Regions from separate parts of the Methylobacterium oryzisoli genome, predicted to be linked through region 3. Evidence: riboswitches for the same ligand, from Rfam matches in the RefSeq annotation. Region 3 holds a riboswitch; each other region holds the start of a gene.

Region 1 (4,606 bases), on a different contig from region 3:
TGACGGAGTCCGCTTCCTGGAACGTCGCCCTCTCACGCCAACTCCATGCCCGGCTTGGCAGCCAGTATTCGCGTCAGCGGTAGAAGAGGGGGCCTGTCCGGCGGCCGCGAGGCGTCGTTGCCGGTGCGCAACTGGCGCGAGACACTCTCTGTCAGCGGTTTGGCGATGTCGGCGAAGCCGGGCGGGATCCCTTGCGAGAGGGCAATGTACCCCTCGCCGGTCTTCCAGTCGTAGCGAAGTTCCGATTTTTGAAGGTCCCGACCGACGATCTGAGCGACGGCGGGCGTCTCCTGACCGCTCCAACCGTCATCCGGCTCTTCAGTTTCGCCGATCATTTCCGCTTCCGGTGTCCCTGGGCACTCTGCCATCCATCACGCCCACCTAGAATTCTTGCAGCACCAAAACACATCCCGACCCCAGAGCGCGCCACCGAGAACCCCGATCGGGCGAATATGATCCAAAGGAACGCGACATTCGATCCGAAATCCTGCTTTTTTCCTGGGTCATCTTATTCCTCCCATCTGATATGTTGAGTATTCTATAGCAGATGGATTTTTGATTTCCAGCATCATTGCCTATCGCCAAGCAAAATTGTTGGATACATGGATAAAACTTACAGATACAATCAGTAACACCGAACCTATTCCGATGCAGATCTACAATCGCAGCTTTTCTTCCGGGGCCGGTTGAGTGGCTGTTCGATGACCCGACATCGCAGCGGCCCGCGTCTTTCTCCTGGGAACTGAGGAACCATCCGGAGGCCCGACCGTTCGTCTGTCCTGAACCGGGCACCGCTCGGACCTAAGGGAGTTTCCGATGAGCAGCACGACGGACAAGATCAAGGGTCTCGCCAACGAGGCGGCCGGCAACGTCAAGCAGGGCATCGGCAACGTCACCGGTGACGAGAAGCTGAAGGCCGAGGGCAAGGCCCAGGAAATGAAGGGCGAGGCCCAGAAGACGGTCGGCGATGCCAAGGACGGCATCAAGAACGCCGCCGACACGGTGAAGAGCAAGCTCTGATGCGATGGCCGGACGGCTGGTCCGTCCGGCCCTAAGAGCGAGGCCGATCCCCGCATCCCCTGGGGATCGGCCTCTGTTTTATCAATTATCATGTGCGATCGCGCACCTGTGAGTGGCGATTCGCCCTCGCGCTGCGCACATTTATGGTCTAGCTTGCCGGAACCCCGCGCCAGCGTGCAGACCGATGACCGACTCATCTCCCACCGGGCGGACCAAGCCCGCCCCGGCATCGCCCCCGACCCTGCCACCCGCCGTGCAGGAGCATCTCGGACGCCAGCTGCGCGACGCCTACGCGGCGCTCGGCGAGATCGAGCCGCCGGCCGCCTTCACCGGCCTGATCGGCCGGCTCGACGCCGCGCTGGCCGCGCTCGGCGCGCCGAAGGAGGACCGCTTCCGCGACGACCTCCTGGCGGCCGCCCCGGCGTTGCGCCGCTTCGCCCTCACCCTCACGGCCAATCCGGCCCGGGCCGACGACCTCGTGCAGGACACCCTGCTCAAGGGCTGGCAGAGCCGCAACCGGTTCGAGGACGGCACGAACCTCAGCGCGTGGCTGTTCACGATCATGCGCAACGCCTTCTACTCCGAGCACCGCAAGCGCTCGCGGGAGGTGGAGGACGGCGAGGGCGTCTACTCGTCCCGTCTCACCACAGCGCCCAACCAGGGCGACCGGCTCGACGTGCAGGACCTCCAAGCGGCGCTCAACAAGCTCGTGGCCGAGCAGCGCGAGGCGCTGCTGCTGATCGCGGTCGGGGATCTTTCCTACGAGGACGCCGCCGCCCTGATGCAGTGCAAGGTCGGCACCGTGAAGAGCCGGGTCTGCCGCGCCCGCGACCGGCTCGCCGAGCTGCTCGGCTATTCGGGCGGCGAACTCGGCGCCGACCGGCTCACCCGCTCTGTCATCGCCAATGGCGGCGTGATGGCGCTGGAGGGCTGACGCCCGCTCAGGCGGCCTCGCGCGCGAGCAGGGACCAGCGCGACGCCGCGCGGCGGTAGAGATCCATGTCGGAGGCGTTCAGCCGCTCGATATAGGCGCGCAGGGCCGGGCTCGGCTTCGGCCCGATGAGGCGCGAGGCGAGACTGCGGGCGTTCTTGTGCACGGCCTGGAACGACAGGCCGAAGCGTTGATTCAGCCGCGCCACGAAAGCCTCGTACTCCTCCAGGATGCCGACGAGGGCGATCCGCTCCAAGTCTGCGCTGCCGAAGGAATGCGTCTGAACGTTCTGGTTGCGCGGCTCCTCGATGAACGCCTCGAGGCTCTGGGTCGTTCGGCCGTGCTTCTTCTGGAAGACGTAGTAGGACAGCACTTGGTCGTAGGGTTCGCGAAACAGCGAGAATGCCCGCCCGGGATCGAAGCACGGCAGATACGCCGCGCTCATGTGACTGGAATAGAACGCGATCTCGTGCTCGATCAGGTAATCCGAGATCAGTCGCAGCTGCTCGCCGATCGCGATCCCCTGCCGGCAGTACATCACGTCGTTGGCGAAGGGATGGGTCGTCGGGCTATCTTTCCCATACAGCATGAAGATCTTCTCCTGCGGGAAGACCTCGTGGGCGGTGTAGCGCAGGCTGGTCCCACCCGTCTTGGGAAGATGGAGGAAGAAGAGCGGCGGCATGGATACGATCCAGATACACGCGGAAGGCGAGCGATATCTGGGTGGCAACCATTGATGGTCATGTTGTGGCAGCCGCTCCGAACCCGCCCGACCCGGCCCGCGCGGTTCACGGAATCCCCGGCGCGCCGCCCGGGCGCCCGGTGCGCAGCCCGGACGGCTGTGCTCCTGAGGACACAGAGAATGTAACACTGTTACAAACCGCTCCCCGCCGATTGACCCCGGGCGGCGGCGGAGTGACTGTCCGATCGTCAAGGTTCTCACGGGGTTGCGCCCGTGAGCGAAGAGGGAATTCGGTGGGCTCCCGCGAGCCGAGCCGAAGCTGCCCCCGCAACTGTGAGCGGCGAGCGCCTGCCGCCCCGGCCACTGGTGCTCCGCACCGGGAAGGCCAGGCGGGCGCGACGACCCGCGAGCCAGGAGACCTGCCTTGGCACGGTCACGTCTCTCGGGCGGGGTGCCCCGGGCCGGCGCATGGACGACGCGGCGCCTCGCGCCCGCCCCGCCTGCGACCGCCCGGCACCCCGCTCGACAACCGCGAGCGCGTCAGTGAGTGCCCGTCCCCTGGTCCAGCGTCCCGCATCGCGCATCGCCGTGCGACCGTCCCGGCCCCGCGGCCGGTGCTGGGCCGTCGCCGCCCTGGCGCTCGGCGCGGCGGGCACCGAGGCGCGGGCGCAGGACGCGACCATCGCCCTCGACGAGATCGCGGTGGAGGGCCGCTCCTCGGCGACGCCCGTAGCGGCGGGATCCATCGGGCTGATCGGGCCGACGCCCGGCTTCCGCGCCGACCGGGCCGTCAGCAGCACGAAGACGGACACGCCCCAGCGCGACGTGCCGCAGGTCGTGACGGTCGCCCCGCGCGAGGTCATCACCGACCTCAACGCCACCCGCGTCGACCGGGTGCTCGCCTACACGCCCGGCGTGGCCCAGCAGAACAACTTCGGCGGCCTGACCATCTTCAGCTACGCGATCCGCGGCGTGACCACCTCCGAACTCTACAAGAACGGCTTCCCGCTCAACCGCGGCTTCCCGCCCCCGCCCGACACCCAGAACGTCGAGCGGATCGAGGTGCTGAAGGGCCCCGGCGGCGGCCTGTTCGGGCGCAGCGATCCCGGCGGCCTCGTCAACATCATCACCAAGCAGCCGACGCGCGAGCGCTTCGTCGAGATGGGCGGGCTCTGGGGCTCGTTCGGGCAGGTCCGCGGCACGGTGGATTCCGGCGGCGCGCTCAACGAGGACGGCACGCTCCTCTACCGCTTCAACCTCGCGGCCGGGCGCCAAAGAAGTTTTCGCGATTTCGTGGACGGCGACCGGCTCCTCGTCGCCCCGGTCGTGAGCTGGCAGGTGACGCCGGACACGACGATCACCGTCGAGACCGAGTTCCTGCGCAACCGCATCGTGTTCGATCGCGGCGTCATCGCGATCAACCGGCAGCTCGGCGTCCTGCCGATCTCGCGCTTCCTCGGCGAGCCGGGCCAGAGCACCTATCAGACCAACGACACCATGCAGGTGCGCGTCGACCACCGCTTCGACGCCGACTGGCAGATGCGGCTCGCCACCTCCTTCAACACCGGCACGCTGGAGGGCGAATCGGCCGAGATCCGCGCCATCGCGGCCGACAACCGCACGGTCTCGCGCGACCGCAACTACCGGGATTACCGCTGGGACGTGGCGATCGGGCAGGCCGAGCTGGTGGGGCGCTTCGACACGGCCGGGATCGGCCACACCGTGCTGCTGGGCTTCGAGCGCGAGAGCACCGACAGCCGCACCGTCTACCTGCGCTCGAACTTCCGCACCGACCCCTACGCGCTCGACATCTACGCCCCGCGCTACGGCCAGGCGCTGCCGCCGCTCACGATCCCGCGCAACAACCTCGAGCGGGTGACCAACACCGCCCTCTACGCGCAGGACCAGATCGTGCTGGCGCCGGAGTGGAAGGCGCTCGTCGGCGTGCGGTTCGACTTCTTCGAGCAGTCGTT
Region 2 (4,606 bases), on a different contig from region 3:
ATCGTGAACAACGTCGGGCTCGTGGTGCCCCCGCCGGCCGCCAACCCGCGCGGGTCCTACACCTCGCGCTTCACCACCGAGGGCAACCTCGTGCGCGTGGGCTTCACCTACAAGTTCGGCGGCCTCTGAGCGCCTCGCGGCGAGACGGCGGAGGCCTCGGAGATCCGGGGCCTCGACCGACCCGCAGCACCATCTTTCCCATCTCATCGGGGCCGGACGGCAGGGCTGTCCGGCCCCGATCTCGTTCGCGCCGCGACCGATGAGCCGCAATAACGGCCGCGCGACCACCCGGGATCGCGGCCGGCCCGCGTATCCGCCGAGATGCGCGACGGGCCGCCGGTCCCGCCGAACAATTCAAGCCTTCCGGTTTGACCCCGATCAATCGTTTGATAACTGAGGACGATCAGATTCCGCAGTGATCGATCCTTGGACGATACCGCCGCGATGGGCCTCACAGCCGCCGAACTCCACGGAACAGCCCCGGCGGCGCGCCTCGACTGGCTCCTGCGATTCGACCCGCGGGTCGCCGAGCGGCATGAGGCGGAGCACGGACGGGATCGCGTCGCGGCCCTGCGCCAGACCATCCTGATCGGCCTGATCCTCTACAACGCGTACAACCTCACCAGCATCATCCTGATGCCGGACATCCTGGCCTGGTCGGTGGCGGCGCGCCTGCTCGTCGTCAGCCCCATCGCGTTGCTGGTCGCGTGGCTCGTCGGCCGCGTCGGTCCGGCCTGGCGCGAGACGATCGCCCTCATCGGGATCATCGATGCATTCCTGATCCCGGTCCTGCTGTTCTGGCTCACGGACGCGCCCCTCGGCGCCTACACGTTCGGCGAGTTCACGCTGACTCTCTTCTACGGCAACATGCTGCTCGCCCTTCGCTTTCCCCAGGCGGTCGTCTTCACGGCCGTGGCCTTCGCGAGCGCCGCGCTGGCGGCCGCGACGAAGGCCGGCCTCGATCCCGGCCTGCGCGGCGCCTTCGTGCTCCAGATCGCCACCGGCTGCCTGTTCAGCCTCTACGCCAACCACCGGATGGAGCGACGCCGCTGCCGCGACTACCTCACGGCGCTCGCGGCGCGCCTCGACTCGGAGGCCGCGGAGGCGGCGCGCCGGCGCTACCAGGACCTGTCGCGCACCGACGCCCTGACCGGGCTGCCCAACCGGCGCTCCCTCGACAGCACCCTCGGGCGCTGGTTCGCCGACGACCGGTCCGCCGCCCTGATGATGATCGACATCGACCACTTCAAGCTGTTCAACGACACGCTGGGCCACCCGGCCGGCGACGATTGCCTGTGCCGGGTCTCGGCGCTGTTCGCGGGGTTCGCCCCGGGTCCCGACACGCTGTTCGCCCGCTTCGGCGGGGAGGAGTTCATCTTCGCGGTGCGGGACGCCGATGCGCCGGAGGCCGCCCGCCTCGCGGCCGGCCTCGTGCAGGCCGTGGAGGCGCTCGGCCTTCCCCATCCGAGCCGCTCGGACGGGGTGGGCGTGGTGACCATCAGCGTCGGCATCGCCCTCAAGCCGGCGGGATCCGGCTCCCCCCGGGAGGCGATCTTCGCGGCGGCCGACCGCGCGCTCTACCAAGCCAAGTGCCGGGGACGGAACCGCTACGCCTTCGACGGCTGACGCGAGAAGCGCCTCGCGCCGATCCGGCGAGGGAAGGGCGGGAGGATCAGAACTCGATCCCCTCCTGGGCCTTCACGCCCGCCGCGAAGTGGTGCTTGACGACGGCCATCTCGGTGACGAGGTCGGCCGCGGCGATCAGCTCCGGCTTGGCGTTGCGGCCCGTGACCACGACGTGGAGATCGGGCCGGCGGGCGCTCAGCGCCGCCACCACCGCGTCGAGCGGCAGGTAGTCGTAGCGCAGCGCGATGTTGAGCTCGTCGAGGATCAGCAGGCGGATGGTGGGATCGTCCATCAGCCGCCGGGCCTGCGCCCAGGCGGCCTCGGCCGCCGCCACGTCGCGGGCGCGGTCCTGCGTCTCCCAGGTGAAGCCCTCGCCCATCGTGTGCCACGCCACCTGATCGCCGAAGCGGTCGAGGGCGAAGCGTTCGCCGGTCTCCCAGGCGCCCTTGATGAACTGCACGACGCCGACGCGCCAGCCGCGGCCGAGCGCCCGCAGCATCAGCCCGAAGGCCGCCGTCGACTTGCCCTTGCCGGGGCCGGTATGGACGATGAGCAGGCCCTTCTCGACCGTCTTGCCCGCCACCTCCGCGTCCTGCACGGCCTTGCGCTTGGCCATCTTGGCGCGGTGGCGCGCGGCCTCCTCGTCGGTCTCCATTCTCACTCTCCCTTCACGACGAGGGGCAGCCCCGCCACGGTGAGCACCACCCGGTCGGCCAGCGCCGCGAGGCGCTGGTGCAGCCGCCCGGTCTCGTCGCGGAAGCGCCGGGCGAGCGCGTTGTCCGGCACGATGCCGAGGCCGACCTCGTTCGAGACCAGCACCAGCGGGCCGGGATGGCGTGCGCAGGCCTCGACCAGGGCGGCGGTCTCGGCGGCCAGACCGGCCTCTGAGCGGTCGGCCTCGGCCAGCAGGGCGTTGGTGAGCCACAGGGTCAGGCAATCCACCAGCACCGGCCGGCCGGGCTCCGTACCGTCCAGCACTCCGGCGAGGTCGCGCGGCGCCTCCCGGGTCTCCCAGCCGCCGGATCGCCGGGCGCGGTGCTGGGCGATGCGCGCCCGCATCTCGTCGTCCCAGGCCTGCGCCGTCGCGACGTAGAGCCAGGGCGGGGGCAGCGCCTCGATCAGGCGTTCCGCGTAGGCGCTCTTGCCCGAGCGGGCGCCCCCGAGCACCAGGGTGAGCCGCGGCGTTCCCGATCCGTCCTGCGCCACCACCTGCCCCTCAAGTCCAGCCCCGAAACCCTCTCGGGCGGCCGGGCGCGGATTGCAAGCCCGGGTCCTTGTCGCTACGGTCGCGCCCGACGGTGCCTCGGCGACGAGGTGAAAAGGGAACGCGGGACGGAGATCCGCTCCGGGAGCCGCGGCTGCCCCCGCAACTGTGAGCGGCGCGCGCCCGCCTTCGGCCACTGGAGCGATCCGGGAAGGCGGTGGGATGCGAAGAACGCCGCGAGCCAGGAGACCTGCCGTCACCCGCATCCTCTCGACGCCGCCGGCGGGGCGGCAGGAGTTCGTCATGGTCGCCATCACCCGTACCCTCTCCCCCGCGCTCGCCGGCGAGCGGCTGACCGCGGTGCTCGTCGCCGGCTTCCTCGGCCTGGGCCTGCTCTTCGTGTCCGGGTTCTCGCCGGCCGCCGCGCTCCACAACGCGGCCCACGACTGGCGCCACGCCCACAACTTCCCCTGCCACTGACGCCGGGCCGGGCCTCCCGGCTCCCCGCAGGGTTCCCATCATGACGATCCGATTGCTGTCGGCGGCCCTGGTCGCCGGCTTCCTCGCCGCTTGCGTGGCCTCGGGGCTGCAATTCGCCCTGACCTCGCCGCTGATCCTGCGGGCCGAGCGCTACGAGCAGGGCAGCGCCCCGCACGCGCAGGCGGCACCGCTGATCATCCTGGCCCATTCCGGCCATTCCTCCGCCGAGGCCGCGCCCGCGGCGGAGGCGTGGCAGCCCGGCCCCGGCCTGCCGCGCCTCGCCTTCACGGCGCTCGCCACGCTGGTGAGCGGCGTCGGCTACGCGCTCCTCCTCGGCGCGATCCTGGTCGCGGACGGGCGGCGGATCACGCCGGGCGAGGGCCTGCGCTTCGCGGTGGGGGGCTTCCTCGCCGCGAGCCTCGCGCCCGCCATCGGCCTGCCGCCGGAACTGCCCGGCATGGGCGGCGAGGCGCTGGAGCTGCGCCAGGCATGGTGGCTCGCCACCGCGCTGGCGACCGGCGCGGGGCTCTACCTCCTGGCGACCCGCCGCGGGGTCTTCGCCGCCGCGCTCGCCCTCGTGCTGATCGTGGCGCCGCACCTCTGGGGGGCGCCGCATGCCGGGGAGGGCGGCGGCGCGCTGCCGGCCGCGATGGCGGCGCAGTTCGCCGCCCGCTCCCTCGCGGTGTCCTTCGCGTTCTGGGCCGTGCTCGGACTCGCCTTCGGCTGGGCCTGGGAGGCGGTGGCGCGCGGCCGGGCGGGAGCCGCCGCATGAGCCTCACCCTCTACGTCTGCACCACCTGCCGGGCCGCCGGCGACGACCCGGACGGCCCCCGCGCGGGCGCCCGGCTCCTCGACGCGCTCACCGCGGCCCTGGCGGAGCGCGGCGCGCCCGTCGCGGTCGAGGCCGTCGAGTGCCTGTCCGTCTGCAAGCGGCCCTGCACGGTGGCGGTCGCCTCGCCGGGGCGCTGGACCTACGTGTACGGCGACCTCGATCCTTTGAGCGCCGCCGACACCATCCTCGACGGGCTCGCGCGCTACGCCGCGACGCCGGACGGCCTCGTGCCCTGGCGCGAGCGCCCCGAGGCCTTCCGCAAGGGCGTCGTCGCCCGCATCCCTCCCGCCCCGGTCAGGTCCGCATGACGATCCTCCAAAAAATTCCCTGCACGATCGTCACGGGCTTCCTCGGGGCCGGCAAGACGACGCTGGTGCGCCACGTGGTCGAGCACAACGACGGACGGCGCCTCGCGATCATCGTCAACGAGTTCGGCGATGTCGGCTTCGACGGCTCGCTGCTGG
Region 3 (4,606 bases):
CCGAATCCGGCACCACGATCTTGGCCGCGAAATGCGCGATCGCATCGACCTCGTGGCGGCGGATCGTCTCGGCGACGAGGGCTTGGTCGCCCATGTCGCCGTGTACCAGGGTGACCTCCGGCGGCAGCGCCCAGGCGAAGCCGGTGGAGAGATCGTCGATCACCACCACCTCGTCCTGGCCCGCATCGAGCAGCGCCAGAACCATGTGGCTGCCGATGTACCCGGCCCCACCCGTCACCAGTACCGCCATGCCCCGCTCCCGCGCTTGTGCGCTCCGATCACTAGCCGGCCTCGCCCTGGCGTCAATGACCTGTCCCGCTGCGATGCGGCAGGGTATGGCTGGGGCAGCGGCGGGTCATCCCGTCCCCCACTCGTTCCACCGGATCACGCACGATGAAGCCGATTCGCAAAGCCGTCCTGCCCGTCGCGGGCCTTGGCACCCGCTTCCTCCCGGCCACCAAGGCGGTGCCCAAGGAGATGCTGACGGTCGTGGACCGGCCGGTGGTGCAGCACGTGGTCGACGAGGCCCGGGAGGCCGGCATCGAGCACTTCATCTTCGTCACCGGCCGCGGCAAGGGCGTGATCGAGGACCATTTCGACATTGCCTTCGAACTCGACCGCACGCTTCAGGAGCGCGGCAAGCAGGCGGCCTATGAGGAGCTGAAGCGCGACCTGCCGCAGGCGGGCCAGACCAGCTTCACCCGCCAGCAGGCGCCGCTCGGCCTCGGCCACGCGGTGTGGTGCGCGCGCGAGATCGTCGGCGACGAGCCCTTCGCGGTGATCCTGCCCGACATGCTGAGCCGGGGCAGCATGAAGCAGATGCTCGCCGCCTACGAGCGCCACGGCGGCAACATCATCGCGGTCGAGGAGGTCGCTCCCGACCAGACCCACCAGTACGGCATCGTCAGCGTCGGCGAGGAGTACGGCGACACCTTCCGGATCACCGGGATGGTCGAGAAGCCGCCGAAGGGCACCGCGCCGTCGAACTTCATCATTTCCGGCCGCTACATCCTGCAGCCCGAGGTCTTCGGCATCCTGGAGAAGGGCGAGAAGGGCGCGGGCGGCGAGATCCAGCTCACCGACGCGATGAAGCGGCTGGCCGAGACCCAGGCCTTCTACGGCATGCGCTACCGCGGCAAGACCTACGACACGGGCTCGAAGCTCGGCTTCCTCGTCGCCAACCTCGCCTACGCGCTGGAGCGCGAGGACCTGCGCGACGACCTGAAGCGCGAAATAGCCGAGCTGATGCGTGGGGCGTGAGGCGGGCATGCACGCGATGCGGGGCCGGGCGTTAAATTCCGCTTGCGGTTTGTGCGCCGCGCCTTAAATTGTGCATTGCGAGATCGCGATGGCGTCGCGGTCTCGCTGCCCTCCTTGGGCGTTTCCTCCCTAGACTTCGGGCCGTTCCTCGCGAACGGCCTTTTTTTCTGCCCGCTGCCCCGCGCGACGCGGGTGTGGATGGCCCGTGCTTCACGGGACACGGGTTCTCGGATCCTGCGCCGTGCGCCTTGACCGCCGGACAGGGGCCTGCAACACAAGCTGTGACGGTTCCCTTCGGGGATCAAAAGGGAACGCGGTGAGGGCTCCGGCCCGAGGCCGCGGCTGTCCCCGCAACTGTGAGCGGCGAGCCTGCCACCACCGACGTCACTGGGTGCCTCACCCGGGAAGACGGTGGCGGGCCCTGACCCGCGAGCCAGGAGACCTGCCGTCAGCCGTGGTCACACGCGAAACGCGCCGGGCGGGGTGTCCCGATGCGTGTCGAAGCGGGCGCTCGCGCCGGCCCGACCTCGCTCGCGGTGACGTGCCACTGCCGTCTCCCGAGGCTCACCCGTGTTCTCCCTCTTCCCCCCGGCGGTTTTTCCGCCGCGCCCGCGCCTGCGGGCCGCGCTGCTCCTGTCGACCGCCGCGATGCTCGCGCCGGCGACCCCGCAGGCCCAGGAACAGGCGCCCAGTGGGAGCGTCGTGGCACTCGACCAGATCACCGTGGCGGGGCAGCGCTCGGGCGTGACCCTGCTGGCGCCCACGCCCTACACGGCTGCGCCGGCCGGGCTCAACCTCGCGACGCCGAACCGCAGCGGCAGCCGCCTCGACCTCTCGCCGCTGGAGACGCCGGCCAGCATCGAGATCATCTCCGGGCAGAAGATCCGCGAGCGCGGGCAGGAGACGGTGCAGGAGGCCATCACCCAGAACGCCACCGGCATCACCACGCTCGGCGCTCCCGGCAACGGCTTCAACTCCTACACCTCCCGCGGCTTCGCGGGCGTCAACTCGGTGATGCAGCTCTACGACGGCACCCGCCTCTACGTCGGGGCGGGCACCATCACCTACCCGTTCGACACCTGGAACGTCGACCGCATCGAGGTGCTGCGCGGTCCCGCCTCCGTGCTCTCCGGCGACGGCGCCATCGGCGGCATCATCAACGTGGTGCCCAAGAAGCCGACCCTCGTCCCGATCAACGCGGCGCGCGCCGCGCTGGGCTCGGACGGCGTCAAGCGCCTCGCCTTCGATTCGGGCGGTCCCCTGGGCGAGAGCCTGTTCTACCGCCTCAACGTCAGCGGCAACCAGGCCGACGGCTGGCTGCGGCAGAACGGCGATTTCTCGAACCTCGCGATCTCCGGCGCGCTGCTGTTCCAGGCCACGCCGGACCTCGCCTTCACGCTCTCGCACGATTACGGCTATCAGGAGCCGCTGCGCTACTTCGGCACCCCGCTCATCGGCGGGCGCATCGATCCGCGCACCCGGTTCAGCAACTACAACGTCGACGACAGCCGGATCATCTTCAAGGACAACTGGACCCAGCTCAAGACCGAGTGGACCCCCAGCGCGGACGTGACCATCCGCAACACGGCCTATCACCTCACCTCGGAGCGGCGCTGGCGCAACGCCGAGATCTACGCCTTCGTGCCGGCCAGCGGCCTGATCCGGCGCTCCGACTACATCGAGATCTTCCACGACCAGGAGCAGATCGGCAATCGCTTCGACGCCACGTTCCGGGGCAGCCTGTTCGGGCTCAGGAACGAGGTCGTGGTCGGCTTCGACGTCAACCACATCGACTTCCTGCACACCAACAACTCGCCCTATGGCGGAACGAGCTTCGTCAATCCTTACGTCTTCTCGCCCGGCACGTTCCTGCGGGTGAACGGAACCAGCCCCGGCTACGCCACCCGCTCCGACCAGTACGCGCTGTTCGCGGAGGACCGGCTGATCGTCACGGATCAGCTCTCCCTGATCGCGGGCGTGCGCTACGATGCGCCGACCGTCCGCCGCGAGGACCTGCGCAATCCGGCCAATGATTTCTCCAAGGATTTCAGCGCGGTCAGCTACCGGTTCGGCGCCGTCTTCAACCCGACGCCCGATTCTTCGCTCTACGCGAGCTACGCCACGGCGGTCGATCCGGTGAACTCGCTGATCACGCTGTCGCTGGCGCAGAAGGACTTCGAACTCTCGACCGGCGAGCAGGTCGAGGTCGGCTACAAGCAGGTGTTCTGGGGCGGCCGGGGCGAGTTCACGCTCGCCGGCTACCGGATCCGGAAGGACAACCTGCTCACCGTCGATCCGCAGCGCCCGACCGTGGCGATCCAGGTCGGCAGCCAGTCCTCGCACGGGGTCGAGGCCTTCGTCTCGCTCGGCCTGTGGGAGAACTGGCGCATCGAGGGCAACCTCGCCCTGCTGCACGCGCAGTACGACGACTTCCAGCAATCCGTCGGCGGCGTCGCCGTCAACTTCGCGGGCAAGCAGCCGATCAACGTGCCGGAGCGCGTGGCCAATCTCTGGCTGTCCTGGGCCTTCGCGCCGCGCTGGGAGGCGCGGGCCGGCGTCCAGTTCGTCGGCGAGACCTACAGCGACTTCGCCAACACCGTGCGACGGCCGGCCTACGAGGTGGTGAACGCGAGCCTCGACTACCGCATCACGGACACTTCGCGTCTCAGCGTGCGGGTCTACAACCTGCTCGACAGGATCTACCCGGTGACGGGCGGGTCCACCTACTGGCTGCTCGGCCGACCGCGCTCGGTCGAGGTGGCCTACAACGTCGCGTTCTGAGCCGCGATGCGCCCGCTCGTGAAGCGCCTGAAGCGGTGGCTGTATCTCGGCCACCGCTGGCTCGGCATCGCCACCTGCCAGCTGTTCGTGATCTGGTTCGTGTCCGGCATCGTGATGATGGATGTCGGCTTTCCGGGCCTGACCGAGGCGGAGCGGCGCGCGGCCCTGCCGGGGCTCGCATGGGACCGCGTCGCGATCTCCCCCGACGCCGCGCTCGCCACGGCGGGACTGACCCGCTTCCCGCGCGAGCTGCGCCTGGCGATGCTCGACCGGGAGCCGGTCTACCGGATGGTGGCCTGGGATGGTGGACAGCACACCGTCTCGGCCGCCGATGGCCGGCTGATCAGCGGCATCGAGGCAGATGTGGCGCTCGCCGTGGCCGCACATGATCCGCGGACGGTGCAGCCCCGGCTCGCCGGCGAGGTCGAGCGCGACCAATGGTCGGTGACGGCGCGCTACAATGCGCTGCGGCCGTTCCACCTCGTCGCCCTGGGCGACCGAGAGAACACGCGGCTCTACGTGTCCGCCCGGACCGGCCAGATCGCCCTCGATACCTCCGGGACGG

What was found. Region 3 has a riboswitch for cobalamin ahead of ACKUB9_RS15340 (TonB-dependent receptor). Riboswitches for the same ligand answer to the same signal wherever they lie in the genome.
Region 1: another riboswitch for cobalamin. It lies ahead of ACKUB9_RS06720 (TonB-dependent siderophore receptor); the one in region 3 lies ahead of ACKUB9_RS15340 (TonB-dependent receptor).
Region 2: another riboswitch for cobalamin. It lies ahead of ACKUB9_RS21045 (CbtB domain-containing protein); the one in region 3 lies ahead of ACKUB9_RS15340 (TonB-dependent receptor).

The regions. Positions count from the first base shown of each region.
Region 1 is NZ_JBKIBX010000005.1:8,543-13,148, reverse strand. Features, by position in the region: gene ACKUB9_RS06740 (hypothetical protein) at 33-335, opposite strand; gene ACKUB9_RS06735 (CsbD family protein) at 817-1,020, shown strand; gene ACKUB9_RS06730 (sigma-70 family RNA polymerase sigma factor) at 1,205-1,954, shown strand; gene ACKUB9_RS06725 (hypothetical protein) at 1,962-2,633, opposite strand; cobalamin riboswitch at 2,868-3,074, shown strand; gene ACKUB9_RS06720 (TonB-dependent siderophore receptor) at 3,102-4,606, shown strand, end outside.
Region 2 is NZ_JBKIBX010000024.1:34,114-38,719, reverse strand. Features, by position in the region: gene ACKUB9_RS21065 (outer membrane protein) at 1-129, shown strand, start outside; gene ACKUB9_RS21060 (GGDEF domain-containing protein) at 445-1,626, shown strand; gene cobO (cob(I)yrinic acid a,c-diamide adenosyltransferase) at 1,673-2,281, opposite strand; gene cobU (bifunctional adenosylcobinamide kinase/adenosylcobinamide-phosphate guanylyltransferase) at 2,284-2,832, opposite strand; cobalamin riboswitch at 2,906-3,102, shown strand; gene ACKUB9_RS21045 (CbtB domain-containing protein) at 3,134-3,310, shown strand; gene ACKUB9_RS21040 (CbtA family protein) at 3,351-4,082, shown strand; gene ACKUB9_RS21035 (DUF1636 family protein) at 4,079-4,450, shown strand; gene cobW (cobalamin biosynthesis protein CobW) at 4,447-4,606, shown strand, end outside.
Region 3 is NZ_JBKIBX010000014.1:29,914-34,519, forward strand. Features, by position in the region: gene galE (UDP-glucose 4-epimerase GalE) at 1-250, opposite strand, end outside; gene ACKUB9_RS15335 (UTP--glucose-1-phosphate uridylyltransferase) at 394-1,260, shown strand; cobalamin riboswitch at 1,529-1,724, shown strand; gene ACKUB9_RS15340 (TonB-dependent receptor) at 1,909-4,041, shown strand; gene ACKUB9_RS15345 (PepSY domain-containing protein) at 4,048-4,606, shown strand, end outside.